DNA from 4 places in the Streptomyces sp. NPDC016845 genome. Region 3 is predicted to be linked to each of the others. Evidence: riboswitches for the same ligand, from Rfam matches in the RefSeq annotation. Region 3 holds a riboswitch; each other region holds the start of a gene.
The links. Region 3 has a riboswitch for cyclic di-AMP ahead of ACH4RC_RS24130 (transglycosylase family protein). Riboswitches for the same ligand answer to the same signal wherever they lie in the genome.
Positions count from the first base shown of each region.

Region 1: it holds a riboswitch for cyclic di-AMP, as region 3 does, so the genes downstream of both, ACH4RC_RS10530 (NlpC/P60 family protein) here and ACH4RC_RS24130 (transglycosylase family protein) in region 3, are expected to answer to the same signal.
Region 2: it holds a riboswitch for cyclic di-AMP, as region 3 does, so the genes downstream of both, ACH4RC_RS03685 (M23 family metallopeptidase) here and ACH4RC_RS24130 (transglycosylase family protein) in region 3, are expected to answer to the same signal.
Region 4: it holds a riboswitch for cyclic di-AMP, as region 3 does, so the genes downstream of both, ACH4RC_RS34075 (M23 family metallopeptidase) here and ACH4RC_RS24130 (transglycosylase family protein) in region 3, are expected to answer to the same signal.

Region 1 covers NZ_JBIRPI010000003.1:40,058-47,519, reverse strand. The annotation lists gene ACH4RC_RS10545 (lipase family alpha/beta hydrolase) at 1-13, shown strand, start outside; gene ACH4RC_RS10540 (peptidoglycan DD-metalloendopeptidase family protein) at 249-1,664, shown strand; gene pcrA (DNA helicase PcrA) at 1,692-4,187, opposite strand; cyclic di-AMP (ydaO/yuaA leader) riboswitch at 4,374-4,560, shown strand; gene ACH4RC_RS10530 (NlpC/P60 family protein) at 4,568-5,803, shown strand; gene ACH4RC_RS10525 (hypothetical protein) at 5,873-6,226, opposite strand; gene ACH4RC_RS10520 (NlpC/P60 family protein) at 6,545-7,462, shown strand, end outside.
Region 2 covers NZ_JBIRPI010000001.1:884,468-891,929, forward strand. The annotation lists gene ACH4RC_RS03675 (DUF6126 family protein) at 1-110, shown strand, start outside; gene ACH4RC_RS03680 (tyrosine-protein phosphatase) at 127-924, opposite strand; cyclic di-AMP (ydaO/yuaA leader) riboswitch at 1,241-1,426, shown strand; gene ACH4RC_RS03685 (M23 family metallopeptidase) at 1,432-2,184, shown strand; gene ACH4RC_RS03690 (SGNH/GDSL hydrolase family protein) at 2,313-3,155, shown strand; gene ACH4RC_RS03695 (MBL fold metallo-hydrolase) at 3,177-4,394, shown strand; gene ACH4RC_RS03700 (sensor histidine kinase) at 4,651-6,498, shown strand; gene ACH4RC_RS03705 (roadblock/LC7 domain-containing protein) at 6,646-7,080, shown strand; gene ACH4RC_RS03710 (DUF742 domain-containing protein) at 7,083-7,454, shown strand; gene ACH4RC_RS03715 (GTP-binding protein) at 7,432-7,462, shown strand, end outside.
Region 3 covers NZ_JBIRPI010000010.1:101,128-108,589, reverse strand. The annotation lists gene ACH4RC_RS24155 (glycoside hydrolase domain-containing protein) at 1-800, shown strand, start outside; gene ACH4RC_RS24150 (SurA N-terminal domain-containing protein) at 950-1,633, shown strand; gene ACH4RC_RS24145 (nucleoside triphosphate pyrophosphohydrolase) at 1,692-2,702, shown strand; gene ACH4RC_RS24140 (cytochrome P450) at 2,776-4,023, shown strand; gene ACH4RC_RS24135 (transglycosylase family protein) at 4,184-5,245, shown strand; cyclic di-AMP (ydaO/yuaA leader) riboswitch at 5,382-5,574, shown strand; gene ACH4RC_RS24130 (transglycosylase family protein) at 5,579-6,292, shown strand; gene eno (phosphopyruvate hydratase) at 6,565-7,462, shown strand, end outside.
Region 4 covers NZ_JBIRPI010000022.1:17,654-25,115, reverse strand. The annotation lists gene ACH4RC_RS34095 (rodlin) at 1-107, shown strand, start outside; gene ACH4RC_RS34090 (hypothetical protein) at 176-463, opposite strand; tRNA gene ACH4RC_RS34085 (tRNA-Met) at 549-622, shown strand; gene ACH4RC_RS34080 (PP2C family protein-serine/threonine phosphatase) at 806-1,906, shown strand; cyclic di-AMP (ydaO/yuaA leader) riboswitch at 2,073-2,231, shown strand; gene ACH4RC_RS34075 (M23 family metallopeptidase) at 2,243-3,286, shown strand; gene ACH4RC_RS34070 (aldo/keto reductase) at 3,335-4,288, shown strand; gene ACH4RC_RS34065 (PrsW family intramembrane metalloprotease) at 4,296-5,600, opposite strand; gene trmB (tRNA (guanosine(46)-N7)-methyltransferase TrmB) at 5,648-6,421, opposite strand; gene lhgO (L-2-hydroxyglutarate oxidase) at 6,708-7,462, opposite strand, start outside.

The DNA of each region.
Region 1 (7,462 bases), on a different contig from region 3:
GACGGTGGCCTGACGGTGGCCTGAAGGCGATGCGCTGAAGACACCTGTCCGGGCGGGCAAATGCGACGAATCGTCGAACGGGGCTCGAACTCAGAACCAACACTGCGCCCACAGTTCACCGAAAGGCGGCTGATTGCCCGATTACGCGGGGCATGAAACCTGCCGAAGATTGTCGCGCCCTCGTACCGCCGGGTACAGTCGCCGACACTGCTCTGGCAGCCCCTGTTGTCGAGGCGAAAGAGAAGTTGGTGAACGACCGTCATCCGTCGGGGACCGCGCACTACGCGGCGTTCGACGGGCACTCCACGACCAGCTTCGGCACCGACCCCCTCTTCGGTGACTTCCCGGGCGACACCCCGTACAACGCGGCGTCGTACGACACGGGTTCCCACGAATCGGGCTTCTACCACACGGGCCAGTGGCCGACTTCCTCGTACGACACATCGGCGTACGCCCACGGCACAAGCAGTTACGACACAGCCAGTTACGACACAGGCGGTTACGACACAGGCAGCTTCGAAGCGGGCGGCTTCGAGACGGGCAGTTACGACACGACCGCCATCTGGGCGGTGAGCGAGCAGCAGCACACCGGCCAGTGGCAGGCCCAGCCCTACGACACGCAGGTCTACGGCGGGCAGCCCGACGCCACCCAGACCTTCGAGGCGCCGTTCTTCGGGGCGACGGCCTACGACACGGGCGCGTACGACGCCACGGTGTGGAACTCGGCAGAGTCCACCGGCCTCACCGACACTGACACCGACACCGACACCGGCGCACACGCCTACGTGCCGGACCAGTACAGCCCCGCCGAATACCCGGCCGCACATGACGATCAGCACGACGACGAGCCGGACCTGGAGCCCGCACCGGAGCCCGGCCCAGAGCCCGAGCCCGGGCCCACGCCCCGCGCGGCGAACCGTTCAGCCACCCGTTCGAGGCGCCGTACCCCCGCCAAGCGCTCCGCGCTGCTGACGATCGCGGTGCCGTCGGTGTGCGTGGTCGGGGTCGCGGGGATCGCGGCAGCGTCGGTGGGCGGCGGCGGGGACGAAGGGGGCCAGGCGCAGGCGGCGTCGGCGCCCGACGCGAAACCAGTACAACCGGCCGTCGCCAACAACCAGCTGGACACGCAGCTGAAGGATCTCTCCGCGGACGCGGGTGACTTCGCCGACCGGGCGAGCCGCACGCAGGAGCGGATCGACCTGAAGGCGAAGCAGGAGCAGGACCGCAGAAACGCCGCCGAGGAGGCCGCGCGCAAGGAGGCGGCGCGCCCCAAGTTCGCGCTGCCGGTGAAGCGGCAGGGGCTGAGCGCCTACTTCGGCCAGGCCGGTATCAACTGGATGTCCGTGCACACGGGCATCGACTTCCCCGTCTGGTACGGGACGCCGGTGATGGCGGCGACCGACGGGACCGTGCGCACGCAGATCAACTCCGCGTACGGGAACATGGCGATAGTCACCGCGAAGGACGGTACGGAGACGTGGTACTGCCACCTCTCCTCGTACACCGTGACGAACGGGCCGGTGAAGGCCGGTGACGTGATCGCGCACTCGGGCAAGTCCGGCAACTCGACCGGACCGCACCTGCACTTCGAGGTGCGGCCGAACGGCGGCGCCGCGATCGACCCCCTGCCGTGGCTTCGCAGCCACGGCCTGGACCCGACGTAGCAGGACCAGTAACCGGAACAGAGAGCCTTACAACTTCTCGACCGGCGCGTACCGCAGCAGCAGCCGCTTCGGCTTCGGGTCGCCGAAGTCGATCGTCGCCTCCGCGTTCCCTCCCGAGCCGCCGACGCCGACGACCGTGCCGAGGCCGAACTGGTCGTGGGTGACGCGGTCACCGACGGCCAGGGAGACGACCGGCTTCTCGTTGGCGCGGCGCGTGGCGAACGCCGGTGTCGTACGGGAGCGCGACGAGGACAGCGACGCGGCGATGCCGCCCCCGATCCCCTTCGTGGAGGGCGCGGGCGCGGAGCCGCCCTTGCGCTTCCACTCCAGGTGCGTGTCCGGGATCTCCTCCAGGAAGCGGGAGGGCGGGTTGTACGAGGGCTGGCCCCAGGCGCTGCGCATGGAGGAGCGCGTCAGGTACAGCCGCTCCCGCGCGCGCGTGATGCCGACGTAGGCGAGGCGGCGCTCCTCCTCCAGCTCCTTGGTCTGGCCGAGGGAGCGCATGTGCGGGAAGACGCCGTCCTCCATGCCGGTCAGGAAGACGACGGGGAATTCGAGGCCCTTGGCGGTGTGCAGGGTCATCAGGGTGATGACGCCGCTGCCGTCGTCCTCCTCGTCGGGGATCTGGTCGGAGTCGGCGACGAGCGCGACCCGCTCCAGGAAGGCGGAGAGGTCGGCGCCTCCGGTCTCTCCCTCTCCCTCGCCCGTACCCTCGGCGTCCGTGTCCGCCTGCGCGGACTCCTGCTCGAACTCCAGGGCGACGGCCGCGAGTTCCTGGAGGTTCTCGATGCGGGTCTCGTCCTGCGGGTCGGTGGAGGACTGCAGCTCGGCGAGGTACCCGGTGCGTTCGAGGACGGCCTCGAGGACGGTGGCCGGTCCGGCGCCGGACTCCACGATGGTCCGCAGGTCCTCCATGAGGGTGTTGAACCGCTTCACGGCGTTGGTCGAGCGGGCCGCCATGCCGTACGCCTCGTCGACGCGGCGCAGCGCCTGCGGGAAGGAGATCTTCTCGCGCTGGGAGAGGGCGTCGATCATGGCTTCGGCGCGGTCGCCGATGCCGCGCTTCGGCACGTTCAGGATGCGGCGCAGCGGGACGGAGTCCTCGGGGTTGGCCAGGACGCGCAGGTAGGCGAGGACGTCCCGGACCTCCTTGCGCTCGTAGAAGCGGACGCCGCCGACGACCTTGTAGGGCAGGCCGACGCGGATGAAGATCTCTTCGAAGACACGGGACTGCGCGTTGGTGCGGTAGAAGACGGCGACGTCCCCGGCCTTGGCCTCGCCGGCGTCGGTGAGCCGGTCGATCTCCTCGGCGACGAACTGGGCCTCGTCGTGCTCGGTGTCCGCGACGTAGCCGGTGATCTGGGAGCCGGCGCCCGCGTTGGTCCAGAGGTTCTTGGGGCGGCGCGACTCGTTGCGCTCGATCACCGCGTTGGCCGCGCTGAGGATCGTCTGGGTGGAGCGGTAGTTCTGTTCCAGGAGGATCGTCGTCGCGTCCGTGTAGTCCTCCTCGAACTGGAGGATGTTGCGGATGGTGGCGCCGCGGAAGGCGTAGATCGACTGGTCGGCGTCGCCGACGACGCAGAGCTCGGCGGGGTCGGCGTCCTCCCCCTCCGTGGGCCCGACCAGCTCGCGCACCAGCGCGTACTGCGCGTGGTTGGTGTCCTGGTACTCGTCGACCAGGACGTGGCGGAAGCGGCGCCGGTAGTGCTCGGCGACGTCGGGGAACGCGCGCAGCAGGTTGACCGTGGTCATGATCAGGTCGTCGAAGTCGAGGGCGTTCGCCTCGCGCAGCCGCGACTGGTACATCGCGTACGCCTGGGCGACGGACTTCTCGAAACCGTCGGCCGCGGTCTTGGCGAAGTCCTCCTCGTCGATCAGCTCGTTCTTCAGGTTCGAGATCTTGGCGCTGAAGGACTTCGGCGGGAACTTCTTCGGGTCGAGGTCCAGGTCGCGGCAGACCAGGGCCATGAGCCGCTTGCTGTCGGCGGCGTCGTAGATCGAGAACGACGAGGTGAAGCCGAGCTTCTTCGACTCGCGGCGCAGGATGCGCACGCAGGCGCTGTGGAAGGTGGAGACCCACATCGCGTTGGCCCGGGGGCCCACCAGGGACTCGACGCGCTCCTTCATCTCGCCCGCGGCCTTGTTGGTGAAGGTGATCGCGAGGATCTGGCCGGGGTGCACACCGCGCTCGGCGAGGAGGTAGGCGATGCGGTGGGTGAGGACGCGGGTCTTGCCGGAACCGGCGCCCGCGACGATGAGCAGGGGCGAGCCTCCGTGCACGACGGCCGCCCGCTGGTTCTCGTTCAGCCCGTCGAGCAGCGCCGCCGGGTCGAGGGCAGGGCGGGGCGCGCCGCCGCGGTAGTACTCGTCCCTGGCCGGGGGCGCGTCGAACTTCCCGCCGAACAGATCGTCCGGGATCGGCTCGGGCTCCGGTCCTTCGTGCTCGCTGTCGGGCGGCGGCGGGGGCCCATCGGTCCGGTTCTGGAGGCCCGCCAGGAAGCTGTCGTCAAAGAGGCTGCTCATCGCCGTACGAGTCTAGGCGGACCCACTGACACCCCGCCCCCTCCTTCAGGACTCGGCGCCTCACTGTCGCCAAGGTCACGAAAATGTATCGGGCATATCGAACAACGTCCTTCACAGCAGCAACACGAGTTGGCTACGGTGCTGCGCGGGCAGTCCGTCCCCACGACCGCGAGCGCCGCGGCGAGCGGGCAGCCCCCGCCGAGTCCCGTACGCCGTGAGGCAGGGAACCGGGGACCCACCGACCTTGGGGTGAATCGGCCCGAAGGCCCGTCGTCGACGTCAGCGACAACGACAGCGGGCAGCCGGCCGTAGGGCAGCCTTCCGTACGCCCGAACCCGACAGCTAACCCGGTAGGCGGACCACGGAAGGAGTCGCCAGCCTTGGCGTCGCACCGCAAGCCGCGCACGCGCTCCCGGATGACCGGTGGCCTGCGCACCACCCCCGCGGTCGGGATCACGACCGCCGCCCTCACCTCGGTCGCCCTCCTCTCGCAGACCGCGCAGGCAGCGCCCGCGCCGGCGAAGCCGAGCCTCGAAGAGGTGCGGAAGAAGGTCGACAGCCTGTACCGGCAGGCCGAGACCGCCACGCAGAAGTACAACGCCGCCAAGGAGCAGGCCGACAGCAAGAAACGGCAGGTCGACAAACTCCTCGACGACATCGCGAAGCGCACCGACAAGATGAACACGGCCCGCCAGGAGCTGGGCCGGTTCGCCGCCGAGCAGTACCGGACGGGCGGGATGAGCGACACCGCGACGATGTTCCTCGCGGACGATCCCGAGGACTACTTCGCGCAGGACCGGCTGCTGAGCCGTATGACGGCCGACCAGAAGAAGGCCGTCGACGACTACCAGGAGCAGCAGCGGGCGACCGCGAAGAAGCGCACCGAGGCGCAGGAGAACCTGCGACAGCTCACCTCCTCGCAGACCGATCTGCGGACGTCGAAGCAGAGCGTGCAGTCGAAGCTCTCCGACGCGCGCGTGCTGCTCTCGGAGCTGACGGCGGAGGAGAAGCAGCGGCTCGCCGCGATCGAGAAGAAGAAGGAGCAGGCGGCCCGCGAGAAGGCCGCCGAGCTGGCGGCGAAGCAGAAGGCGGAGGAGGAGCGCAAGCGCAAGGCGGCGGAGGAGGCGGCCCAGGAGCAGGCCGACTCGGGCTCCGGGTCCACAGGGTCCACGGGGTCGGGCTCCACCGGGTCCACGGGGTCGGGCTCCACCGGGTCCACGGGGTCGGACACCTCCGGCAGCACCTCGTCCGGCTACGCGGCCAAGGCGGCGAAGGCGCTGGCGTTCGCCAAGTCCCAGGAGGGCAAGCCGTACGTGTGGGGCGCCACGGGCCCTGACTCGTACGACTGCTCGGGGCTCACCCAGGCGGCGTGGAAGGCCGCCGGGATCTCGTTGCCGCGCACCACCTGGGACCAGGTGGAGTCCGGCACGACGGTCGCGCTGTCCGACATCCAACCCGGTGACCTGGTCTTCTTCTACGACGACATCAGCCACGTCGGCCTGTACCTCGGCGACGGCATGATGATCCACGCGCCGAAGCCGGGCGCGTACGTCCGCGAGGAGTCCATCTACTACGACGGCACGTCCTCGATCCACAGCGTGGTGCGGCCCGCCTGACTGCGGCCGGGCCGGGTTCGGGCGGTGCGGCACCGCCCGAACCTGCCGACCCCGGCTCGGGCAGGCGGCTCAGGTCCAGAGCACGGCGATGAAGATGTTGGCGAGGGTGAGCGCGCCGACGGCCGCGAACAGGCCCTTCTCCGCCTTCTCCTCGTCACGCTTCACATAGACGATCCCGAGGATGACGATCAGGATCGCGAGCTTCACGCCGATCTTGATGTTGTTCACGGTGTTGTCGTCGGCCTGGTTGAGGCCGACGAGGGCGACGCCGGTGACCAGCATGGTCAGGGCGCCGTGCAGCATCGCCTTGTTGAAGCGGGCCTCACCCCGGCCCAGCGCCGACATCTGCGTGAGGAAGCCGCCGAGCAGCGAAGCGATGCCGACGATGTGCAGGCCGACGAAGAGATGGATGAGTACGTCCATGGTTCCGGAGCCTAATGGGGTGCCTGTCGCGGCCTGACAGCGGGCGTCGCCTGACAGCGGGCGTCGCCGGACAGCGGGCTGTCACTCTCCGCCACCGCTCGCAACAAAGGGGACAGTTGCGAACAATGCGCGGCCGACCCGTTACGCGGAGGTTTAGCGTCCTTGCTCAGGTGACCGGCTCCCCACCGCCGCCCGGGCCAGGGGCGGCAGCCGGACACCACCGCCGAGAAGAAGTCCGGTGGCGCCCCGCTCCCCCTGTGCGGGTCGCCGCCGGACGTGCGAGAAGGCGGCAGTACGACCGGAAGGACGTAGCACTTCGTGCCGGCAGCGCATCGCAAGCCCCGCCAGCGTGTTCTCAGTGGCAGTACGGTCCGCACCGCGGCCACCCTCGCCCTCGCCTCCGCGGCGACCGTCACCGCCCTCGACGGCGGCGCGGCGCACGCGGAGCCGGACCCCACCCCCGCTCAGGTGAGGACGAAGGTCGACCAGCTCTACCAGGAGGCGGAGGTCGCCACCGAGAAGTACAACGGCGCGAAGGAGACGGCCGGGCAGGCCCGCGAGCAGGTAACCGCGTTGCAGGACAAGGCGTCGCGCAGGACCGAGTCCCTGAACGCGCATCGCGAGCGCCTCGGTTCGGTCGCGGCCGCCCAGTACCGCGCGGGCGGCGTCGACCCGTCCGTCCAGCTCCTCCTCTCCTCCAGCCCCGACCGCTACCTCGACGAGGCGTCGATGGCGGACCGCGTCGGCACGCGGCAGGCGTCCACGATCGCGCACGTCCGCAAGGAGCTGCGGGAGATCGAGCAGCTGCGGACGCAGGCGGACCAGACGCTGACGCAACTCCGTGTCCAGCAGGCCGAGTTGAAGAAGCAGAAGAAGACGGTGACGGGGAAGCTGGCGGAGGCGCGTGCGCTGCTCGACCGGCTGACACCGGCGGACCGGGCGCAGGCCACGGGCGCCTCCGACCGGGCTTCGCGGTCCACGGCCCGAGGTGATGCGAGTACGGCTGCGGCGCCCGACTCCCGGGCCGCGGCGGCGGTCTCGTTCGCGCGGGGCGCGCTCGGCAGCCCGTACGTCTGGGGCGCCACCGGGCCGAACGCGTTCGACTGCTCGGGGCTGACGCAGGCCGCGTACCGCGCGGCGGGCGTGTCCCTGCCGCGCACGACGTACGCGCAGATCGACGCGGGCCGGCGCGTCCCGCGTTCTCAGCTCCGCCCCGGTGACCTGGTGTTCTTCTAC
Region 2 (7,462 bases), on a different contig from region 3:
AGGACAAGCTGCCCCGCGGCATCTGGGTGCGGGTCCTCGTCTACGTCTTCGCGGGCCACGCCCTGGCCGCCTTCATCTACATGCTGTTCACGCTGGGCGCCAACCAGTGAGAAGCGCGGCCGGGCCTCAGTCGAGGAGGCGCTCGCGCAGCCGGTCGCGGTCGGCCGCGCCAAACCCGAGCCCCTCCGCGAAGTAGCGGTCCGCGGTGCCCCAGGTCTCCTCGATGGTGTCGAACGCCGCGCGCAGATACTCGGCGCGGGCGTCGAAGAGCGGGCTGAGCAGCTCCATGACCTCGGGGGAGTAGGTGTCGGCCGTGGTGCCGCTGCGCCGCACCTTGTAGCGCCGGTGCTTGGCGTTCGACTCCAGGTAGTCCGCCTCGATGGCGTCCCGCTCCACGCCCACGGCGAGCAGCGTCACCGCGACCGACAGGCCCGCGCGGTCCTTGCCCGCCGCGCAGTGCATCAGCGCGGGCACGCTGTCCTCGGCGAGCGCGTGCAGGACGCGGCTGTGCTCGGCGGTGCGCTCGGAGATGATCGCCCGGTACGACGTGATCATGCGGTTCGCCGCGCGCCCCTCGGACAGGAGGGAGCGCAGCTGTTCTATGTCCCCGTCGCGCACCATCCGCCAGAACTCGGCGCCGTCCGCCGGGTCGGTCAGCGGCAGGTTCACGTTGCGCACGCCGGGCAGTTCCACGTCGGCGCCGTCGAGGCGCTGGTCCGCGTCGTTGCGGAAGTCGAAGATCGTGTGCAGGCCGAGCCCGGCGAGGAACGCGGCGTCCTCGGCGGTGGCGTGCGCGAGGTGGCCGCTGCGGTAGAGCACACCCGGGCGCACGCGCCGGCCGTCCACGGCCGGAAGGCCGCCCACGTCCCGGAAGTTGCGCACTCCGGTCAGCTCGGGCTCGGTGGACGGGGCGTGCTGCGTCACGGGGGCTCCTCCCGGGTCGAGTCGCCCGCGTTGCTCGTGTCGGCGGGCGCGCTCCGACGATACGACACACGCTCCGGACGGTCCCCGGGCCGGGAGGGTGAGCAGGCTCATAACCGTGACCGTCCGTGGCGACCGACCGGCATTGCATTCTGCGGAATTCCTAAGCGGCGTAACGGCGGAAAAGGTTGTCCATTGACGCTGGGTGACACAGGAAACCCTCAGACGATCAAGAAAGCGGGCCCTCCGGCGAATTCGCTGTTTGTCGCCGCCTTTGCCACTGCATTACGGTCACCATTCACTCCGGACGGAACGCCTAATCCTGCCGCCGCCCGGAATCCCGTACAACGACCCGTGACGGCAGGAGCGGGGGACCCACAGGCAGAACGCCGCCAGGGAATTCCCCCATGCGGCTAGGGGTGAAGTCGTGTCCCGTACGGCGGGCGCGGCCGGGCAGCTCCAGCCCGAACCCGACAGCTCACCTCGTAGGCGACGGAGAGGAAAACCGGCATGCCCGCTCAGGGAAAGCACCGCAGCTCGAAGACCCGGCGCATCACCCGCGCCGCCGCCGTCGTCTCGGCCGGCGGGGCCGCGCTCGCCCTGCCGCTCATCGGCGCCACCGGCGCCCACGCGGCGACCGGCGACACCACCGCGCAGACCTACACGGTCAAGTCCGGTGACACGCTCTCGAAGATCGCCGACGCGCAGAAGGTCGACGGCGGCTGGAAGAAGCTGTACGACGCCAACAAGAACGTCGTCGGCTCGGACGCCGACCGCATCAAGCCCGGCATGAAGCTCACGCTGGACGGCGCGGAGCAGAAGGCCTCCACCACGGCCACCGCGAGCAGCAGCGACAGCTCCGGCTGGGTGAAGCCCGTCGACGGCTCCACCGGCACCGCCTACCACGCCTCCGGCTCGATGTGGTCCAGCGGCTACCACACCGGTACCGACTTCGTCGTGCCCACCGGCACCGCCATCAAGGCCGTCGGCCCGGGCACCGTCGTCTCGGCCGGCTGGGACGGCGCCTACGGCAACGAGGTCGTCATCAAGCACGCCGACGGCCGCTACTCGCAGTACGCCCACATGTCGTCCCTCGGCGTCTCCGCCGGGCAGACCGTGACCGCCGGCCAGCAGATCGGCCTGTCCGGCTCGACCGGCAACGTCACCGGGCCGCACCTGCACTTCGAGATCCGTACGTCCCCGGACTACGGCTCCGACGTGGACCCGGTCGCGTACCTGCGCGGCCACGGCGTCAGCATCTGACACCACCGCACCTGCGTGTTCTTCGGCGCCCGGGGTTATTCCCCGGGCGCCGAGTGTGTTTTCTCACCCCTCGTCAACCCCTGGTTACGATCGCGTAGGTCACATCCGAAGGTGAAAGATGTGTGGTCGTGGCAAACGAATCGAGAGCACTCAGCGGCGGCACGGTCAGCGCGACGAACAGCGGAACGATTCGGTCCTACGCGGCCGTGGGGGACAGCTTCACCGAAGGGGTCGGGGACCCCGGCCCCGACGGCGGCTTCGTCGGGTGGGCCGACCGGCTCGCCGTCCTCCTCGACGACCGCGCCCCCGAGGACACCTTCCGTTACGCGAACCTCGCCGTCCGCGGCAAACTCCTCGACCAGATCGTCGAGGACCAGGTTCCCAAGGCCGTCGAACTCGCCCCCGACCTCGTCACCGTCGTCGCGGGCGGCAACGACATCATCCGGCCCGGCACCGACCCGGACGACGTGGCCGAGCGGTTCGAGAAGGCCGTCGCCCGGCTCGCCGAGGCCGCCGGGACCGTCATGGTCGCCACCGGCTTCGACACCCGCGACGTGGCCGTCCTCAAGCACCTCCGCGGCAAGATCGCCACGTACAACATGCACGTACGCGCCATCGCCGACCGCCATGGCTGCCCGGTGCTCGACCTCTGGTCCCTCAAGTCCATCCACGACCGCAGGGCCTGGGACGAGGACCGCCTCCACCTCTCCGCCGAGGGCCACACCCGCGTAGCCCTGCGCGCCGCCCAGGCGCTCGGCCTCGACGTGCCCGCCGACCCCGAGCAGGCGTGGCCGCTCCTCCCGCCGCGCGGCACGTTCGCGGTGCGGCGCGACGACATCCACTGGGCGCGCGAGTTCCTGGTGCCGTGGATCGGGCGCAGGCTGCGCGGGGAGTCCTCCGGGGACCGCGTGACGGCCAAGGGCTTCGTGGACCCGCACCTCATCAAGGCGCATCTGGAGTCCGCCTCCTGACCTCCGCGCCCGCGGCTCATAATGGAATACCTTGATCGATCAACGGGAGGCGCTGTGCCACGTTCCCTGACTCCAGGGCTGCGTTCGCTCCAGCCCGCGGCCTTCGGCACCGAGGCCACGGGCGCCCGCCTTGCGCGGATCCGCAGGTCGCCGAATTTCGCCGACGGGCAGTTCCAGAACCCGCAGGGCACCCGCACCAAGCCCGACGGCTCGATGCTCGACTTCGCGAAGGTCTACTTCCAGAAGGAGGAGCGGGCCAGGCGCGCCCCGACGGGCACCGTCCCCGTCCACGCCACCACCGTCGCCGACCTGGCGAAACCGGCCGCGAGCGGGCTGCGCGTCACCTGGATGGGCCACTCCAGCGTCCTCGTGGAGATCGACGGCGTACGAGTGCTCTTCGACCCGGTGTGGGGCGAGCGCTGCTCCCCGTTCGCGTTCGCGGGGCCCAAGCGGCTCCACCCGGCGCCGCTGCCCCTCGCGGCGCTCGGCCCGGTCGACGTGGTCGTCATCTCGCACGACCACTACGACCACCTGGACATGCCCTCCATCAAGGCCCTCGCGGGGACGGACACCGTCTTCGCCGTGCCGCTCGGCGTCGGCGCGCACCTGGAGCACTGGGGTGTCCCGGCGGACCGGCTGCGCGAGCTGGACTGGCACGAGTCGACCCGGATCGGCGACGTGACCCTGACGGCCACGCCCGCCCGCCACTTCTGCGGCCGTGGCCTGCGCAACCCGCAGCACACCCTGTGGGCGTCCTGGGTCGCGGCCGGACCCGGGCACCGCGTCTACCACAGCGGTGACACGGGCTATTTCCAGGGCTTCCAGGACATCGGCGCGGCGCACGGACCGTTCGACGTGACGATGATCCAGGTCGGTGCGTACGCCGAGTTCTGGCCCGACATCCACATGACGCCCGAGGAGGGCCTGCGCGCCCACCTCGACCTCCAGGGCGGACAGCCGCACGGCGTGCTCATGCCGATCCACTGGGGCACGTTCAACCTGGCGCCCCACGCGTGGGCCGAGCCCGGCGAGTGGTCCATGGACGTGGCCGAGGACGCCGGCCAGGCCCTTGCCACCCCACAGCCGGGCGAACCGTTCGAGCCCGGCGGGGAGCTGCCGACCGACGCCTGGTGGCGCGGCGTCTGCGAGCCCGTCGTACGGCACTGGGACCGTACGGTGCCGAAACTGAAGGAGGGCGGCCCGGCCCCCGCCGAGCTGGACCTGGCGGGCGACCGCTGACCGACCCTTCGTGAGAACGCCCCGGCCGTCCCTGACGGCCGGGGCGTCCGCGTTCCGGTTCCCGTCCGCGTATTCGGTCTGCCGTGCGAGGGCTCATACCAGAGCGGGATCTCGGCCGCCGGAGTTTGGCAACTGCCCACCGCGTGTGAGGCGTTGCCGACTACCGTGAGTGCTCGCCGCGCGACGCCTGGTCGATCTTTCCTGCCGCCGCTCCGGCCTGCCCAGACCCCGAGGGAACCGAGGACGAGGACCCCGTATGTCGCAGCTCCGCCAGCCTGCCGCCCGCGCAGAACGTCGCGAAGGCGGCCGGCACGGCAGGCCGGCGGGGCGGGCCGCACCCCGCCCCGCCGAGACCCACATACGGCCCCAGTTGTTGCGCCTCGCCGTCCTGCCGCCGCTCGCGGTGGCGCTCGCCGCGAGCGCGGCCGTCCTCTTCCTCGTACGGGCCGGCGGGGTGCGGCCCGGCCTCGCCCTGTGGGCGGTGCTCGGCGGGGCCTGCGTCGTCACCGTCGCGGGCATCGTCATCGCGGCCTTCGCCGCCGAGCGCGCCGCCGCGACCGTCCGCGACCGGGTCCTCGTACTGCGCCGCACCAGCGCCCGCGGTCAGGCCGAACTCCGCTCCCTCGTCGACCAGTTGCGCAAGGGCGAGGGGCCGCCGCCGCGCCGCACCGTCAAGGCGGCGCCCGCAGGGGCCGACGACATCGAGCAGCTCGCCGCCGACCTGGCACGCGCCCAGGACGTCGCCGTCACCGCCGTCGTCCAGGCCACCCAGCTCTCCAGCCAGGCGGGCAGTCAGCAGAAGGTCGAGGTCTTCGTGAACCTCGCCCGTCGCCTGCAGTCGCTGGTGCACCGCGAGATCTCCATCCTCGACGACCTGGAGAACGACGTCGAGGACCCCGACCTGCTCAAGGGCCTCTTCCACGTCGACCACCTCGCCACCCGCATCCGGCGCCACGCCGAGAACCTCGCGGTGCTCGGCGGCGCCGTCTCCCGCCGCCAGTGGAGCCACCCCGTCTCCATGACCGAGGTGATGCGCTCCGCGATCGCCGAGGTCGAGCAGTACTCCCGGGTCAAACTCGTGCCGCCGATCGACGGCACCCTGCGCGGGCACGCCGTCGCCGACTGCATCCACCTGCTCGCCGAACTCGTCGAGAACGCCACGGTGTTCTCCGCCCCGCACACCCAGGTCCTGCTCCGCGCCAACCTGGTCACCTCCGGGCTCGCCATCGAGGTCGAGGACCGCGGGCTCGGCATGCCGGTCACCGAACAGAACAAGATGAACGCGCTGCTCGCCGACCCCGACCAGGTCAATGTGTCGAGCCTGCTCCAGGACGGGCGCATCGGCCTCTTCGTGGTCTCCCAGCTCGCGCGGCGCCACGGCATCACCGTACGGCTGCAGTCCAACATCTACGGGGGAGTGCAGGCCGTCCTCGTGCTGCCGCAGGGGCTGCTCGGCCTGGACCAGGAGGAACAGACCTCCTCCGTGCGCCGGGCCGCCGCCGCTGCGACGGCCGACAGCGTGCTTCCGGCGGGGGCGGTGCCCTCGGAGGCCTCGGGTGCGGACACGGGCGCGACGTCCTCGCCCGCGTCTTCGGCGGCCGCGCCGCAGGGGAACGTCACGGCCATGCCGTGGCAGGGGCCGCGTGGCGCACCGCGCCCAGCAGAACGGGCCCAGCCTCCGCTGCAACACCCCCGATCGTCACAGCCGTCGCCGCCCGCCCCGCCCGGCGCCACGCCTCTGCCGCAGCGCCACGCGGGCGGCTCGCGCGCCACCCCCGCCGAGGCCCTGCCCGGCATCCGCCCCGAAGAGCGGCAGACCGTGGCCGAGCATGTGACGGCCCTGCCCGCCCCGGGCAACGGCGCGGTGCGCGGCACCATCGAGCGCCCCCGGCTCCCCCGGCGCAGAGCCCAGGAGCATCTCGCCCCGCAACTGCGCGGTGGCCCCGCACCGCGCCAGGACGACGAAGCTCCGGCCGGGCACGACCCCGGGCTCATGGCCGCGTTCCAGCGCGGGATCACCCTCGCGGAGAACGCCGAACTCCGCGAGCCGCGACCGCCGGACGCGGGGGACGGCGGGGGCACCGAGGGCGGTAGCGCCGGATGACCGATGCACGGGCGGCCCCGCGGCGCTGGATGACACCGGACGGACCACGGCCCGCCCCCGCCCGACGAGTCCACACCCGACGAGCCCCCGCCCGACGAGCCCACGAGCAGCACCACACCGAGCAGTCCACCAAGGAGTCGATCCCCCATGGCGAGCGATGTGCCGACGGGTCATGTGTCCGATCTCGACTGGCTGATGAGCGGCCTCGTCCAGCGCGTTCCCCACACCAACAGCGCCGTGCTCCTCTCCTCCGACGGCCTCGTCAAGTCCGTCCACGGACTCGACGCCGACAGCGCCGACCACATGGCGGCCCTCGCCTCCGGGCTCTACTCGCTCGGCCGCAGCGCCGGTGTGCGCTTCGGTGACGGCGGCGACGTACGGCAGGTGGTGGTCGAACTCGACTCCACCCTCCTGTTCGTCTCGACCGCGGGCTCCGGCACCTGCCTCGCGGTGCTCGCGGGCCGCGAGGCAGACGCCGCCGTCCTCGGCTACGAGATGGCCATGCTCGTCAAGAGCGTGCGCCCCTACCTCGTGACCGCACCCCGCCAGCCCGCGGCCGAGCCCTCGGCGATGAGGAATTGAGGGTGACCGCCCCGCAGGAAGGGCCATGGCTCGACGGTGCGGCAGGCCGGCTCGTGCGCCCGTACACCGTCAGCGACGGGCGCACCAGACCGAGCACCTCGATGGACCTCCTGTCCCTGGTCATGGCCACCGGGGCGACCCCCCTCGGCTACCTCGGGCCGGAGCACAGCCAGGCGCTCGACCTGTGCGCGCACCCCACCTCCGTCGCGGAGATCGCCGGCCACCTCGGCCTCCCCGCGGCCGTCACCAAGGTCGTCCTCTCCGACCTCGTCGACTGCGGTGCGCTCACCACCAAACCCCCCACGTTCCACGACAACCCCACTGACCGGTCCCTACTGGAGGCAGTGCTCGATGGACTACGACGACAGCTCTGACCCCTTCC
Region 3 (7,462 bases):
ACCGCTACGTGGCCTGGGGCGCCGCCGGAGCGGTCGTCGTCGCGGGCGCCGCGTTCGCCGCCACCAACGCCTCGGCCGCCACCACGTGGCCCGCGCAGAAGACGTACACCGGCCGCGCCTTCGACACCTGCACCGCGCCCTCCGCCGCCGCCATGAAGGCCTGGCACACCGGCTTCTACGGCGCCGCCGCCGTCTACATCGGCGGAAAGAACCGCGGCTGCGCCCAGCCCAACCTGACCAAGTCCTGGGTCAAGACGGTCAACGCGCAGGGCTGGAAGCTCATCCCGCTCTACGTGGGCGCCCAGCCGCCCTGCCAGACCGGCACCAGGAACGAGAAGATGACCGCCTCCGGCGCGGCCTCGCTCGGCACCGCCGACGGCAAGGACGCCGTCGCCAAGGCGTCCGCGCTCGGCATGAAGGCGGGCAGCGCGCTCTACCTCGACATGGAGCCCTACGACATCAAGAACGCGTCCTGCAACAAGGCCGTGCTCACCTATGTGCGCTCCTTCGACAAGGTGCTGCGCGCCAAGACGTACCGCGCCGGCTACTACGGGTTCAGCAGCTCCAGCGCCGCCGCCGTCGCCACCGCCAAGGACCGCACCGACCTGCCGGGCAACCTCTGGTACGCGAAGTGGGACAAGGTGAACACCACCACGTCCGACTGGCCCTGGGCCAAGTCGCTGTACACGAACCACAGCCGTGGCCACCAGTACATGGTCAACAGCAAGGAGAAGCGCGGCGGTTACACGATCACCGTGGACCGCAACGCGTGGGACGCGCCGGTCGCGATCGTCGGCTGACCCCTCCCGCGCCGACCACCCGTTCGGACCCGAGTACCTCAACTCGCGGCGAATCGTTGTCGAATAGGTGGCCGAGCCAGCGGCCACCTCCTACCATCGATCACGGACTTTGTGCACCGACGCACAAACTCGCCGCAGGGAGGCTCACCTTGCACCGCCGCACCAGCAGCCGTCGCCGTACCGCGCTCGTCCTGTCCGCCGCCGCCATCGCCGCCGCGCCCCTTCTGACCGCCTGCGGGAGCGAGGCGCACCCCGGCGCCGCGGCCGTCGTCGGCGGCCAGCGCATCACGGTCGCCCAGCTCGAGACCCGGGTCAACGAGGTACGGGACGCCCAGCAGGCCGCCACGAAGGACAGCGCCGAGTACGAACAGGCCATCGCCAAATCCGGCGGCCTGACCCGCAACACCCTGCACACCATGGTCCTCGACCGGGTCCTGCACCGCGCCGCCACCGACGCGGGCGTCACCGTCACCCGCAAGGAGATGCAGGACATGCGGGCCGGTCTGGAACAACGGGCGGGCGGCGCCGAACAGTTGGAGACCGGCTGGCTGGCGCAGTACAACGTGCCGCCGAAACGGTTGACCGAGAGCCTGCGCACCGAGATCGAGGCGCAGAAGCTCGCGACCGCGCTCGGCGCCGACATGCAGACGCAGGAGGGCCAGAGCACGTTCTGGAAGGCGATCGGCGAGGCGTCCAAGGAGCTCAACGTCGACCTGAACCCGCGCTACGGCGCCTGGGAGGTGTCCCCGCGCAGCCGTCTCGTCGAGTCGAAGACGCCATGGCTGAAGCAGGTCACGCGCCAGGAGCCCCCGTCGTCCCAGCAGACGGCGTAGGAGCCTGTCTTCGTACCCTCGCCCCCTGGGTTACGTTCGAATGGTGAACGATCGAGAGATGCACGCCTCCACCAGCGCGACCGGCGACGACGCGGCGGGCCGCATCGTCCTGCTCACCACGAGCCACCGGGTCGCCCCCGGGCTGCTGTCCTGGCCGGCGTGGGAGGTGCTGCGGGGTGCCGACGCGGTGCTGTGCGCCGACGCCGCGCACCCGCAGCTGCCGTACCTGAAGGAGGCGGGCGTCGAGGTGACGCTCGCGGCCGGGCCCCTGACGGCCCGCGACCTCGTCGACCTCTGCGCCGACGGCGACCGCACGGCGGTCGTCCTCACGACGGCCGAGGGCGACCGCCGCCTCACGGACGGCCTCGCCACGCTCGCCGGCTCGGGCCGCGAGCGGATGCCGTCCCTGGAACTCCTCCCCGGCTCCTACGACCTCCCCGGCGCCCGCCTCCTCGACCTCGTCCAGGTCATGGACCGCATCCGCCGGGAATGCCCCTGGTCGTCCCTGCGCACCCACGAGGAGCTGGCGAAGTACGCGATCGAGGAGGCGTACGAGCTGGTCGAGGCGATCGAGACGGACGACCGTACGGAGCTGCGCGAGGAGCTCGGCGACGTCCTCCTCCAGGTCGTCTTCCACGCACGTATCGCGGAGGAGGACCCCGAGGAGCCCTTCTCCGTGGACGACGTCGCCGGCGGCATCGTCACCAAGCTCATCCACCGCCACCCGCACGTCTTCGGCGACGAGACCGCGTCCACGCCGGAAGAGGTCAGGGAGATCTGGCTCCGCAAGAAGGGCGAGGCCAAGCGCCGCGCCTCGGTCACGGACGGCGTCCCGGTGGGCCAGCCCGGTCTCGCCCTCGCCGCGAAACTCGGCTCCCGCGTACGCACGGCGTCCCTGGACGTCCCGCTGCCGACCGGCACAGGAATCGGCTACGAACTCCTCGCCCTGGCCCTGCGCGCGGAGGCGGAGGGCGTCGACCCGGAGACAGCGCTGAGGGCGGCGGCACGGGCGTACCGGGCGGCGGTACGCGTGGCCGAGGGACTCGACGAGGGGCTCGACGAGGACTAGCCCCCTTCGCTACGGCTCCGCCACCCGCTCCGGATACCGTCGGAGGGTGACCGAAAGCCCCGCCCCCGCCGACATGCCCGAACTCTTCACCTGGGAGTTCGCGAGCGACCCGTACCCCGCCTACGCCTGGCTGCGCGAGCACGCGCCCGTGCATCGCACCACCTTGCCGAGCGGGGTCGAGGCATGGCTGGTCACGCGGTACGCGGATGCCCGGCAGGCCCTTGCCGACCAGCGGCTCAGCAAGAATCCGGAGCATCACGACGAGCCCTCGCACGCCAAGGGCAAGACGGGCATTCCGGGTGAGCGCAAGGCCGATCTGATGACGCACCTGCTCAACATCGACCCTCCGGACCACACCCGGCTGCGTCGCCTCGTCTCCAAGGCGTTCACCCCGCGTACGGTGGCCGAATTCGCACCCCGGGTGCAGGAGCTGGCGGACGACCTCATCGACCGGTTCGCGGCGAAGGGCGAGGCCGACCTGATCCACGACTTCGCCTTCCCGCTCCCCATCTACGCCATCTGTGACCTGCTCGGTGTCCCGCGCGAGGACCAGGACGACTTCCGGGACTGGGCGGGCATGATGATCCGGCACGGGGGCGGACCGCGCGGCGGCGTCGCCCGGTCGGTGAAGAAGATGCGCGGCTACCTCGCCGAACTCATCCACCGCAAGCGCCAGGAGCCCGGCGACGACCTCATCTCCGGCCTGATCCGCGCCTCCGACCACGGCGAGCACCTGACCGAGAACGAGGCCGCGGCCATGGCCTTCATTCTGCTGTTCGCGGGTTTCGAGACCACGGTCAACTTGATCGGCAACGGGACGTTCGCCCTGCTCACACACGCTGAGCAGCGTGAGCGGCTGCAGCGCGGCCTGGCCGGGAACGACACCGCTCTCCTCGCCACCGCCGTCGAGGAGCTACTCCGCTTCGACGGCCCCGTCGAGCTGGCGACCTGGCGGTTCGCGACCGAACCCCTCACCATCGGCGGCCAGTCCATCGCCACCGGCGACCCGGTCCTCGTCGTCCTCGCCGCCGCGGACCGCGATCCGGCGCGGTTCGCGGAGCCCGACACCCTCGACCTCTCCCGCCGCGACAACCAGCATCTCGGCTACGGCCACGGCATCCACTACTGCCTCGGCGCGCCCCTCGCCCGGCTGGAGGGACAGACCGCCCTCGCCACGCTTCTGACGCGCCTTCCGGACCTGCGGCTCGCCCAGGAGCCGGCCGAACTCCGCTGGCGCGGCGGGCTCATCATGCGCGGACTGCGCACGCTGCCCGTGGAGTTCACGCCCGAGCGCGGCCGGACGTACACCCCGGAAAGCTGACAGATTTTCAACTTCGTGACTTTCACGTGATCTGCGCTGCATCGACTTGTGACAAGCGTTCGAGTCCCGCTACGTTCACCAGTCATCGCGACACAGGCACAACCGGCACCACTTCCGCCACCCTGTCGCGTGCTGCATCAGTCTCGCGAAAGGCAACCGCATGCTCACCGGGAACGGTCGTCACCGTCGCCCTCGTCAGGCCCCTGCTCTGGTCGTCGCCGCCGGTGTCACCGGCAGCGCCATCGCGATCCCGCTGCTCGCCGCGACGGGCGCGAACGCCGCAACCACCACCACCTGGGACAAGCTCGCCGAGTGTGAGTCCGGTGGGCAGTGGAGCCTCGACGCGGGCAACGGCTACTACGGCGGGCTGCAGTTGTCGCAGGAGACGTGGGAGCAGTACGGGGGCCTCGACTACGCCCCGACCGCCGACGAGGCCAGCCGTTCGCAGCAGATAGCCGTCGCCGAGAAGGCGCTCCAGGCGAAGGGGCCCAGCGTGTGGCCCAGCTGCTCGATCGTGGCCGGTCTGACGCAGAGCGACGACGCGGCCGAGGTGGACCCGGGGGTGAGCGTCTCCCCGCGGCCGTCCGGCCTCGCCCAGTCGCCGGACGCGGTCGGTTCCGCGGGTTCCTCCGGCGCCTCGGACTCGGCGGACTCGTCGGATTCAGCGGACTCGGCGGATTCTTCGGCCTCCGATGGAGAGAAGAGTCACCAGGACCCGGGCGCGAGTGGCGCGTCCGAGGCGCGCGGGTCGGGCGCGGACGGCGGCACATCCGGCTCCGGCTCCTCCGGGGACGCCGACGCGCCCGCATCTGACGCCCCGTCGGCCGGAGCCACCGGCGATACCCCCGGTAACACGGCGAGCGACGAGCCGAGCGGCACCGCCGAAGAGGGCGAGTCGGGCAAGTCGGGGCAGACGGACGCCACTTCCGACGCCGGCCCGGACGCGTCCTCCGCCGGCCGCCACCGGGGCGACCGCGCCGCCGACGACACCGCCGTCTCCCGGCAGGGTGAAGGCCGTCACGCCTCCCGCGAGGAGGTCCGCGCCGAGAGCGCGTACACGGTCCGCTCCGGCGACAATCTGACGGACATCGCGGCCGCGCAGAACGTCGACGGCGGGTGGAATGCCCTCTACGACCTCAACAAGAAGACGGTCGGTACCGACCCGGATCTCATCCTTCCTGGTCAGAGTCTGGATCTTGGCCTCGAAACGGATGAAAAGTAACTGAAAAATAGGGAGGGTTGAGGCGCGTATGTCCACTTTTGCGAGAGTGAGACATGAGTCTCAAACACCCTGATCGTCTTTGAAATCGGGCGGATCGACTGCTTAACGTCGTCACCGCTCGCCACAGCGGGCCCCGACGGACGTCACGCCGAATCCTGCCAACGTCCGTACGGGAACAGTCGACGCGTCAGCGCCGTAGGCAGGAGCGGGGGACCCAAGGTAAGCGCCGGTCCGCCGGCTTGGGGTTAAGCCGCGCACAAGGTTGCGCGGCCGGACACTCACTGGTCCGAACCCGACAGCTCACCTCGTAGGCGTCGGTGAGGGGATTCCTTCATGCTGCTTTCCAGCAAGGGCAAGCACCGTCGCCCGTCCAAGGCTGTCCGTGTCGCCACCCTCGCGGGTGTCGCCGGTGCCGCCGTCGCCGTTCCGCTGATGGGTGCCACGGGCGCCTCCGCCGCCTCCACCTCCGAGTGGGACCAGGTCGCCTCCTGCGAGTCCGGCGGCAACTGGTCGATCAACACCGGCAACGGCTACTACGGCGGCCTGCAGTTCTCGTCCTCGACGTGGGCCGCGTACGGCGGCACCGCCTATGCGTCCTCCGCCGACCAGGCCTCCAAGGCGCAGCAGATATCGGTCGCCGAGAAGGTTCTCGCCTCGCAGGGCAAGGGTGCCTGGCCGAGCTGCGGCGTGGGCCTGTCCGGCGCCTCCACCGGCAACTCCGCCCCGGTCGAGTCGCAGTCCTCGCAGCAGTCCCAGCCGCAGCAGCAGGAGCGCTCGGACTCCTCCACGACGACCCGCTCGCAGCAGCGTGAGCAGCCGCAGCAGCAGGCTCAGCCGCAGCAGGAGACCAAGAAGGACACCGTCACCACCCCGACCGGCAAGAAGGTCGAGAAGGGCGACGGCGAGTACAAGGTCGTCACCGGCGACACGCTCAGCAAGATCGCCGAGGCGCACGGCACCAACTGGCAGAAGGTGTTCAAGCTCAACAAGGACATCGTCGCCGACGCCGACCTGATCTACCCGGGCCAGCAGCTGCACCTCAAGTAGGACCCCTGGAGCTCCCGGAGCCCCCGGAGCCCCGGAGTTAGACGACCCGGCATCGGCGGACGCCGGGTCCAGGGCCGCTCGCTCAGGCGACCCCCGTTCCGCCGCACGTGTGCGGAACGGGGGTCGCCGTCTTTGTTCCGTTAGGAAACATTTCGCTATCGGCGTTGTCCACAACACGGGCGGTCGGCTGGCCGATGCCCCCGGGGCGGTTACGCTCAGGGGTGCGGGCCAGCCGCCCGCGCTGTTGTGTCACATCCCAGAAGGAGATGCTCGTGCCGTCCATCGACGTCGTCGTAGCCCGGGAAATCCTGGACTCCCGAGGCAACCCCACGGTCGAGGTCGAGGTCGGCCTCGACGACGGCAGCACGGGTCGTGCTGCCGTCCCGTCGGGCGCCTCCACCGGTGCCTTCGAGGCCATCGAACTCCGTGACGGTGACCCCAACCGTTACCAGGGCAAGGGCGTCGAGAAGGCCGTCCTCGCCGTCATCGAGCAGATCGGCCCGGAGCTCGTCGGCTACGACGCCACCGAGCAGCGCCTGATCGACCAGGCGATGTTCGACCTGGACGCCACCGACAACAAGGGCTCGCTCGGCGCCAACGCCATCCTCGGCGTCTCCCTCGCCGTCGCGCACGCCGCGTCCGAGGCCAGCGACCTGCCGCTGTTCCGCTACCTCGGTGGTCCGAACGCGCACCTGCTGCCCGTCCCGATGATGAACATCCTGAACGGTGGGTCGCACGCCGACTCCAACGTGGACATCCAGGAGTTCATGATCGCCCCGATCGGCGCGGAGTCCTTCTCCGAGGCGCTGCGCTGGGGCACCGAGGTCTACCACACCCTCAAGAAGGTGCTGAAGACCAAGGGCCTGTCCACCGGCCTCGGCGACGAGGGCGGCTTCGCCCCGAACCTGGAGTCGAACCGCGCCGCGCTCGACCTCATCCTCGAAGCGATCAAGGAGGCCGGCTACATCCCCGGCCAGCAGGTCGCGCTCGCGCTCGACGTCGCCGCCTCCGAGTTCTACAAGGACGGCGTGTACGAGTTCGAGGGCAAGCAGCGCTCGGCCGCCGAGATGACCGAGTACTACGCCGAGCTCGTCGACGCGTACCCGCTCGTCTCCATCGAGGACCCGCTGTTCGAGGACGACTGGGCCGGCTGGAACACCATCACCGAGA
Region 4 (7,462 bases), on a different contig from region 3:
ACCAGCAGTGTGCGGAGAACGCCACGCAGGCCAAGCAGGACGAGCCGCTGTCGCACATCCTGGACGACATCTCGGCGCTGTCCGCCAACGGCACGGGGAACAGCTGACACACCTGAGGGGCAGCTGCTGAGCGCAGCTGCCCCTCTCGTGTGTCCGGATACCTCGCCGGGAGCCGTTACGCCCCGAGCAGGCCGGTGACCGGCGCCACCAGGTCCGTCAGCTGGTGCAGCTCGCTCAGCTTGTTCAGCTGGTTGAGGCCCTGGAGCTGTTCGGCGGTGCGGGGCACCTCGTCACGGTGCGCGGCCGGGATGGCCATGGTGGTGACCGCGTCAAGCGTGGCGGTCGGGGAGATCATGTTGCCCGCCGCGTTGGGCGTGGTGTCGGCCTGCGCCGCCGGGGCCACGATCGCGGTGGCGCCGACAGCGAGCAGGACAGCGGTGAGGGCTCGTCGTGTTGAGGTCATGTCCTCTTAACGCCACTCGGGAGGCGCCGGACACGGGCGCGATTGGCATTCATCGTCCCTGATGGCGTAGTGTTGTGTTCACCGACGCGGGGTGGAGCAGCTCGGTAGCTCGCTGGGCTCATAACCCAGAGGTCGCAGGTTCAAATCCTGTCCCCGCTACTGAAGGCCGAGGCCGGAATCTTCCAAGATTCCGGCCTCGTTCCGTTTTCGGCGCGCCTGCGCGGCCCTTCCCGCATTCCCGCCCTGACCCGGACGGAGCAGTACCGGTCGCCCCCCGGCCTCCTCCCCGGGAACCCTTTGGTGAGACGCCGGACAGCGGGCGCGGACGGCAGGAGACACGTGGTGGGGCAGCGAGGAGGGCGGCACAGGCATCCGGCGGACGCCCCCGGCACGCCCTTCTTCCTGCGGATCCTGCCCCTGCTGCTGATCATCGGCGGCGCGGTCTACGAGTACTGCACGCCGTCCGGGTTCGCCGGCTCGCCCCTCTTCAGCGCGGCGCCGCTGGTCGCCGCCCCGTTCTTCTCGCTGGGCAGCACCATCGCCGCCGGAGTCGCCTCGATCGCCGCCATCGTCGCCGTACACCTCAGATACGAGCTGTTCCACAGCGGCGTCTACACCGAGATGGCGACCGTCGCCACCGTCTGCCTCCTGGCCTGTTTCATCAACCGGATCAAGCGCCGCAGCGACGAGGAGCTGGCCTCCGCGCGGCAGATCGCGGCGGCGGCCCAGTTCGCGGTGTTGCCGCGCCCGGCCGGACGGATCGGGGGTCTCGCCATCGCGGCCCGCTACGAGGCGGCGCAGGCCGACGCGTTCATCGGCGGCGACCTGTACGCGGTGCAGGACACTCCGCACGGCGTACGGATGGTCGTGGGCGACGTACGCGGCAAGGGCATGGGCGCGGTCGCCGCCGTCGCCGTCGTCATCGGGGCGTTCCGGGAGGCCGCCGAGCAGGAGGACAGCCTGGAGGCGGTCGCCCAGCGCCTGGAGCGGGCGCTGGCCCGGGAGGGGTCGCGGCGGCGCGGCATCGACGACTTCGAGGGGTTCACCACCGCCGTGCTCGCCGAGATCCCGCACGGCGGCGATCTCCTGCGCATCCTCAACCGCGGCCACCCCGAGCCGGTCGTGCTGCACGGCGACGGCCGGGTCCGGGTGATCAGCCCCGCCGAGGCGGCGCTCCCGCTCGGCCTCGGCGAGCTCGGCTCCTGGCCGGACCGGGCGACCGAGGCGGAGTTCCCGCCCGCGGCGACGCTGCTGCTCTACACGGACGGGCTCTCCGAGGCGCGGGACGCGAAGGGCATCTTCTACGACCCCGCGGCCCGGCTCACCGGACGCGTTTTCCCGGGGCCCGACGAGCTTCTCGCGACGCTGGCCGACGAGGTGCGTCTGCACACCGGGGGAGGGGCCAGCGACGACATGGCGCTGCTGGCCGTCCGCCGTCCTTGATCGACGTCACCAGGGGTGACCGAACGGCGTCGCTCCGCATAACAATTGACACTAGGTCAGAAACTGTGAGGTTTAACGGGGCAGGAACGGCTTGGAATTACTGTCCGCTGTCTATTAACGTTCGATAACGCAGCGCGGTCGTCCCAGCCGTCACAAGCGACGGCTCCGTGCGCACGCGCCTAATCCCGCAAGGGAGCCGGGGAACCACCAACTTGGGGTGAATCAGGCATCGTTCCGACGCTTTCCGGGCGCCGGACCGTGCTCGTAGGAGACCTTCCTGCTCCGAACCCGTCAGCTAACCCGGTAGGCGAGAAGGAAGGAAAGGAGAGCGCCCCCGTGGCGTCGAACCGTCCTGCCCCCGAACTCTCCGGGTACCCCGCCCAGCCGGCCGACGACGGCGGCTTCGGTGCCCCGCGCACGAGCTTCGACGAGTGGAACCCCACCGAGGAGTCCGTCCGCCCCGTCCGCGGCAAGCACCGCGTGGCCCGCCAGCGCGGCGGCCTCGCGCGCAGCTCCACGGTCCTCGGCGTCGGCGTGATCGCCGCCGTCGGCGCGGGCGGCATCGCCACCGCGCAGGGCGGCAAGCCCGCCGTCCAGATATCCCTGCCCGACCTCTCCGCGGTCACGGACTCGCTGCCGGAGGCCACGTCGCTGCCCGGCGTGGGCGCGCTCATGGCCGACGACCCCGCCCCCTCCGCCGACACCGCCGAGACCGCCCCGCTCACCGCCATGAGCGGCGGGCAGGCGGACGCCGGTGAGGCGCTGCGCACCCGCATCATGCAGCAGGCCGAGACGCAGCAGGACGCCGCCGACGCCAAGGCGCAGGCCGCCGCCGAGGAGGCCGCGGCGAAGAAGGCCGCCGAGGAGGCCGCCGCGAAGCGGGAGAAGGCCGAGGCCAAGGCCGCCGCCGACAAGAAGAAGGCGGAGGAGGAGGCCAAGAAGAAGGCCGAGGCCGAGCGCCTCGCCAAGCTGGCCAGGAGCTTCAAGCTCCCCGTCGCCTCCTACACGCTCACCGGAACGTTCGGGCAGCCCGGCTCCATGTGGTCCTCCGGCTACCACACGGGCCTGGACTTCGCCGCCTCCACCGGTACGCCGATCTACGCCATCCACGGCGGCACCATCACCGAGGCCGGCTGGGCGGGCGCGTACGGCTACCGCACGATCCTCACCCTCGACGACGGCACCGAGCTGTGGTTCTGCCACCAGTCCTCGATGAACGTCAGCGTCGGCCAGCAGGTCTCGACCGGCGACGTCATCGGCCGCGTCGGCGCCACCGGCAACGTCACCGGAGCCCACCTCCACCTGGAGGTCCACCCCGGCGGGGACGCGACCGGCGTCGACCCGGCGGCCTGGCTGCGCGGCAAGGGCCTGGCACTCTGACGGCCGTATGACCGAACACTCGCTTCCGCGGGGGCGTTGAATGACCACATGACTTCTTCTCCCCTGCGCAAGCTCGGCTCCTGCGACCTGGAGGTCTTCCCGCTCGCCCTCGGCGGCAACGTCTTCGGCTGGACCGCCGACGAGGCCACCTCCTTCGATGTGCTCGACGCCTACACCGCCGCCGGCGGCAACTTCCTCGACACGGCCGACTCGTACTCGGCCTGGGTCGAGGGCAACCACGGCGGCGAGTCGGAGACGATCATCGGCAAGTGGCTCAAGGCCCGGGGCAGCCGCGACGATGTCGTCATCGCCACCAAGGTCGCCCGCCACCCCGACTTCAAGGGCCTGCGCGGCGCCAACATCAAGGCCGCCGCCGACGCCTCCCTCGGCCGCCTCGGCACCGACCACATCGACCTGTACTACACGCACTTCGACGACGACGAGACCATCCCCGTCGAGGAGATCATCGGCGCGCTCGACGAGCTGGTGAAGGCCGGCAAGGTGCGCGAGATCGCCGTCTCCAACATCTCGCCCGACCGCCTCCAGGAGTCCCTCGACTTCTCCGAGCGCGAGGGCCTCGCCCGCTACGTCGCCATCCAGCCGCACTACAACCTCGTCTCCCGCGACACCTACGAGGGCCGCCGCCGGGACATCGCCTCGCGCGCGGGGCTCGCGGCCGTCCCGTACTACGCGCTCGCCTCCGGCTTCCTGACCGGCAAGTACCGGCCCGGCGTCAGCGTGGACAGCCGGCGCGCGGGCGGCGCCGCCAAGCACCTGGAGACCGAGCGCGGCCAGAAGGTCCTCACCGCCCTCGACGAGATCGCGCAGGCGCGCGGCGCCGAGATCGCCACCGTCGCCCTGGCCTGGCTCGCCGCGCAGCCCACCGTGACCGCGCCGATCGCGTCCGCACGCACGGTCGAGCAGCTGCCCGCGCTCCTCGCGGTGGCGGACCTGACCCTCACGGACGAAGAGGTCGGCCGCCTCACGGACGCCTCCGCCTGAGAACCGCTCAGTAGCGGTACGGGGGATACGCGGCGCCGGGTGCCATCGGCGCCGCGTACACCGGCGGGCGCCACATGGGAGCGGCTATCTGCGAGGCGTACGCCAGCGCCGCGCGCGCGTAGCCGCGCCGCTCCCACAGCGCGTCGAGCAGCTCCCGCTCCCGTACGGCGAAGTCGGCGCCCGCCCCGCCCTTGCGGGCGCGGTGGCGCAGGAGCGCGAGCGAGGTCGCGTACGCCTCGTACTCGGTGACCGCGCGCTCCGCCTCCTTGCCGCCGTAGTGCGCGGCGAACTCTCTGGCCAGGCCGCGCGCCTTGAGTGAGCCGAGGGCGAAGGGCTCGGGCGGGGCCAGCCACCCCGCGCCCACGCAGAGCGTGAGTTCGGTCCGCACGGTGCGCAGTTCGCGGTGGCGCAGATAGATCGCGAGCCACGTGACGAGGCCGAACACCGGAACCATGAAAGCCGCGTACACAGCGAAGAAGCCGTACTCGCCGAAGGACGACGAGCCGTTCCAGAAGGCGTGCATGGCCATCGCGACGAGCAGCCCGGCGAGCGGCATCAGGATGCGGCGGACCTTGCCGCGCTCGGGCGCGCGGACGGCGGCGATCCCGAAGCCGATGCCGGTGAGCACGGTGAAGAGCGGATGCGCGAAGGGCGACATCACGACGCGGACGAAGAAGGTGGCTGCCGTCACCGAGCTGAGACCCGGGCCGGTGCCGGTGAGCTGGTCGGTGCCGAAGGCGTTGCCCAGGTAGAGGATGTTCTCGGTGAAGGCGAAGCCGGTCGCGGTGACCCCGGCGATGACGACGCCGTCGACGACACCGGTGAAGTCCCGTCTGCGGAAGAGGAAGACGAGCAGCACGGCGGCGGCTTTGGCGCTCTCCTCGACGACGGGGGCTATGACGGTGGCACCGAGGGTGTCGGCGCCGGTCGGGTCGGCGGTGGCGGTCTCTATCCACCGGGTCGCGAAACTGTTGGCGACGATCGCTATCAGGGCCGCCGCGCAGGCGCCCCAGGCGAAGGAGAAGACCAGGTTGCGCCAGGGTCCCGGCTGCACCCGGTCGAGCCAGCGGAACGCGGCTATCAGCAGCGGTACGGGCACCAGGGCCAGGCCGAGCCCGACCAGGAACCCCTCCGTGCCGGTCTGCTCGCGGACGAGCGCCGCGATGACGGCGCCGGACACCGCGAGCAGTGTGGCCAGTGCGGTGGCCCGTACACCTTTCCGCTCCCACCAGCGCGGATGCGGGACCGCGCCGTGCGGCCGGGGGCCGGGGGCGTGGTCCTGGTGCGGCGGACTACTGGGGTACGAGGCCACTCATTGACCCTAACGAGGGATGCGCGGCGCCGCGACGGGGCCGGGCCCTAGCGCCGCCTGAACAGCAGGTCGTGCACCACGTGCCCCTTCTTCAGGCCCTGACCCTCGAAACGGGTCAGCGGCCGGAAGCCGGGCCGTGGCGCGTACCCGCCGTCCGGCTGCGTGTTCTCGTAGTCGGGATGGGCGGTGAGCACCTCGAGCATCTGCTCGGCGTACTCCTCCCAGTCCGTCGCGCAGTGCACGAGCGCGCCGGGCTTGAGCGGGGCCGCGACCTGGGTGAGGAACTCCGGCTGGATGAGGCGCCGCTTGTTGTGGCGCTTCTTCGGCCAGGGGTCGGGGAAGAAGACGCGCAGTCCGTCGAGGCTGTCGTCGGGGAGCATCGCGCGCAGCAGGATGATCGCGTCGCCGTTGGCCACCCGTACGTTCGTCATGCCGCCGCGGTCGGCGAGGCCGAGCAGATTTCCCTGGCCCGGGGTGTGGACGTCGACGGCGAGGATGCCGGTCGTCGGGTCGTCCGCGGCCATCTGCGCCGTGGCCTCGCCCATGCCGAAGCCGATCTCCAGGACGACGCGGTCGACCCCGGGGAACATCTCCGCCAGGTCGAGCACCCGCTGCCCGTCGATGTCGAGGCCCCACTTCGGCCACAGCCGCTGCAACGCCTCGGCCTGCCCGGTCGTGACCCGGCTGCGGCGCGGCTGGAAGCTGCGGATGCGCCGCTCGAAGTGCGACCCGGCGGGGTCGGGCTTGGGCCCGTCCGGGAACCGCGGCTCGTTCGGGCGCGCGGGCGGGGCGGGGTTCTGGGGGCTCTCGGACTCAGACACAGTGGGGCGATTTTACGTGTTCCGCGGCCACCGGCGGCCCCGCCCGGGATACCCCTGACGGGCGTGCGAACACGGTCCGGCATGCCTGCGGCTCGCGGGGGCCGTACGAGGGCGTCCCGCGAGCCGCCAGGGAACCGTACGGAAGCGGGAGATCACCGCGCCAGGGGAACAGGGCCCCGGGCCGACATCGGGTCGGGCGCCCGGCCTGGTGAGAGGCAGGGCCAGGGGGTACGGTCAGGGGGTACGGCCAGCCTTCAAGATCAATGGCGGCTGGAGCTGGCAGACCCTAGGCGTCGGCCAGCGCGGCGAGCGCTCGCCGGGCCACCTCTCTGCCGATGGGCAGGGACGCGGTCGCGGCGGGCGACGGCGCGTTCAGCACATGGACCGTGCGGGCGCCCTCGCGTATCAGGAAGTCGTCGACGAGCGTGCCGTCCCGCAGCACCGCCTGCGCGCGCACCCCGGCGGGCGAGGCCACGAGATCGTCCGGAGTGACGGCGGGCACCAGGCGCCGCACCGCGTCGGTGAAGGCGCGCTTGGACGCCGAGCGCCGCAACTCGCCCGCCCCGTACCGCCAGTGGCGCCGCGCGATCCGCCATGAGCCGGGCCAGGCCAGCGTCTCCGCCAGCTCGCGGGGGCGGACCGTCGCCCAGTCGTAGCCCTCGCGGGCCAGCGCCGGCACCGCGTTCGGCCCGACGTGGACCGAGCCCTCGATGCCGCGCGTCAGATGCACCCCGAGGAAGGGGAACGCCGGGTCGGGCACCGGGTAGACGAGGCCGCGCACCAGCTCGGGTCTGGCCAGGTCGAAGTACTCGCCGCGGAACGGCACGATGCGCATCCCGGGATCGTCCCCGGTGAGGCGGGCGATCTGGTCGCACTGGAGCCCCGCGCAGTTCACCAGGACCTTGCCGCGCACGACGTCCCCGGCGGCGGTCCGCACAGCGACGCCCAGCTCGGGCCGCCGGTCGATCCGCACGATGTCCGCCCCGTACCGGATCTCGGCACCGGACGCCTCGGCGAGGTACCGCGCGACCGCGCGGTAGT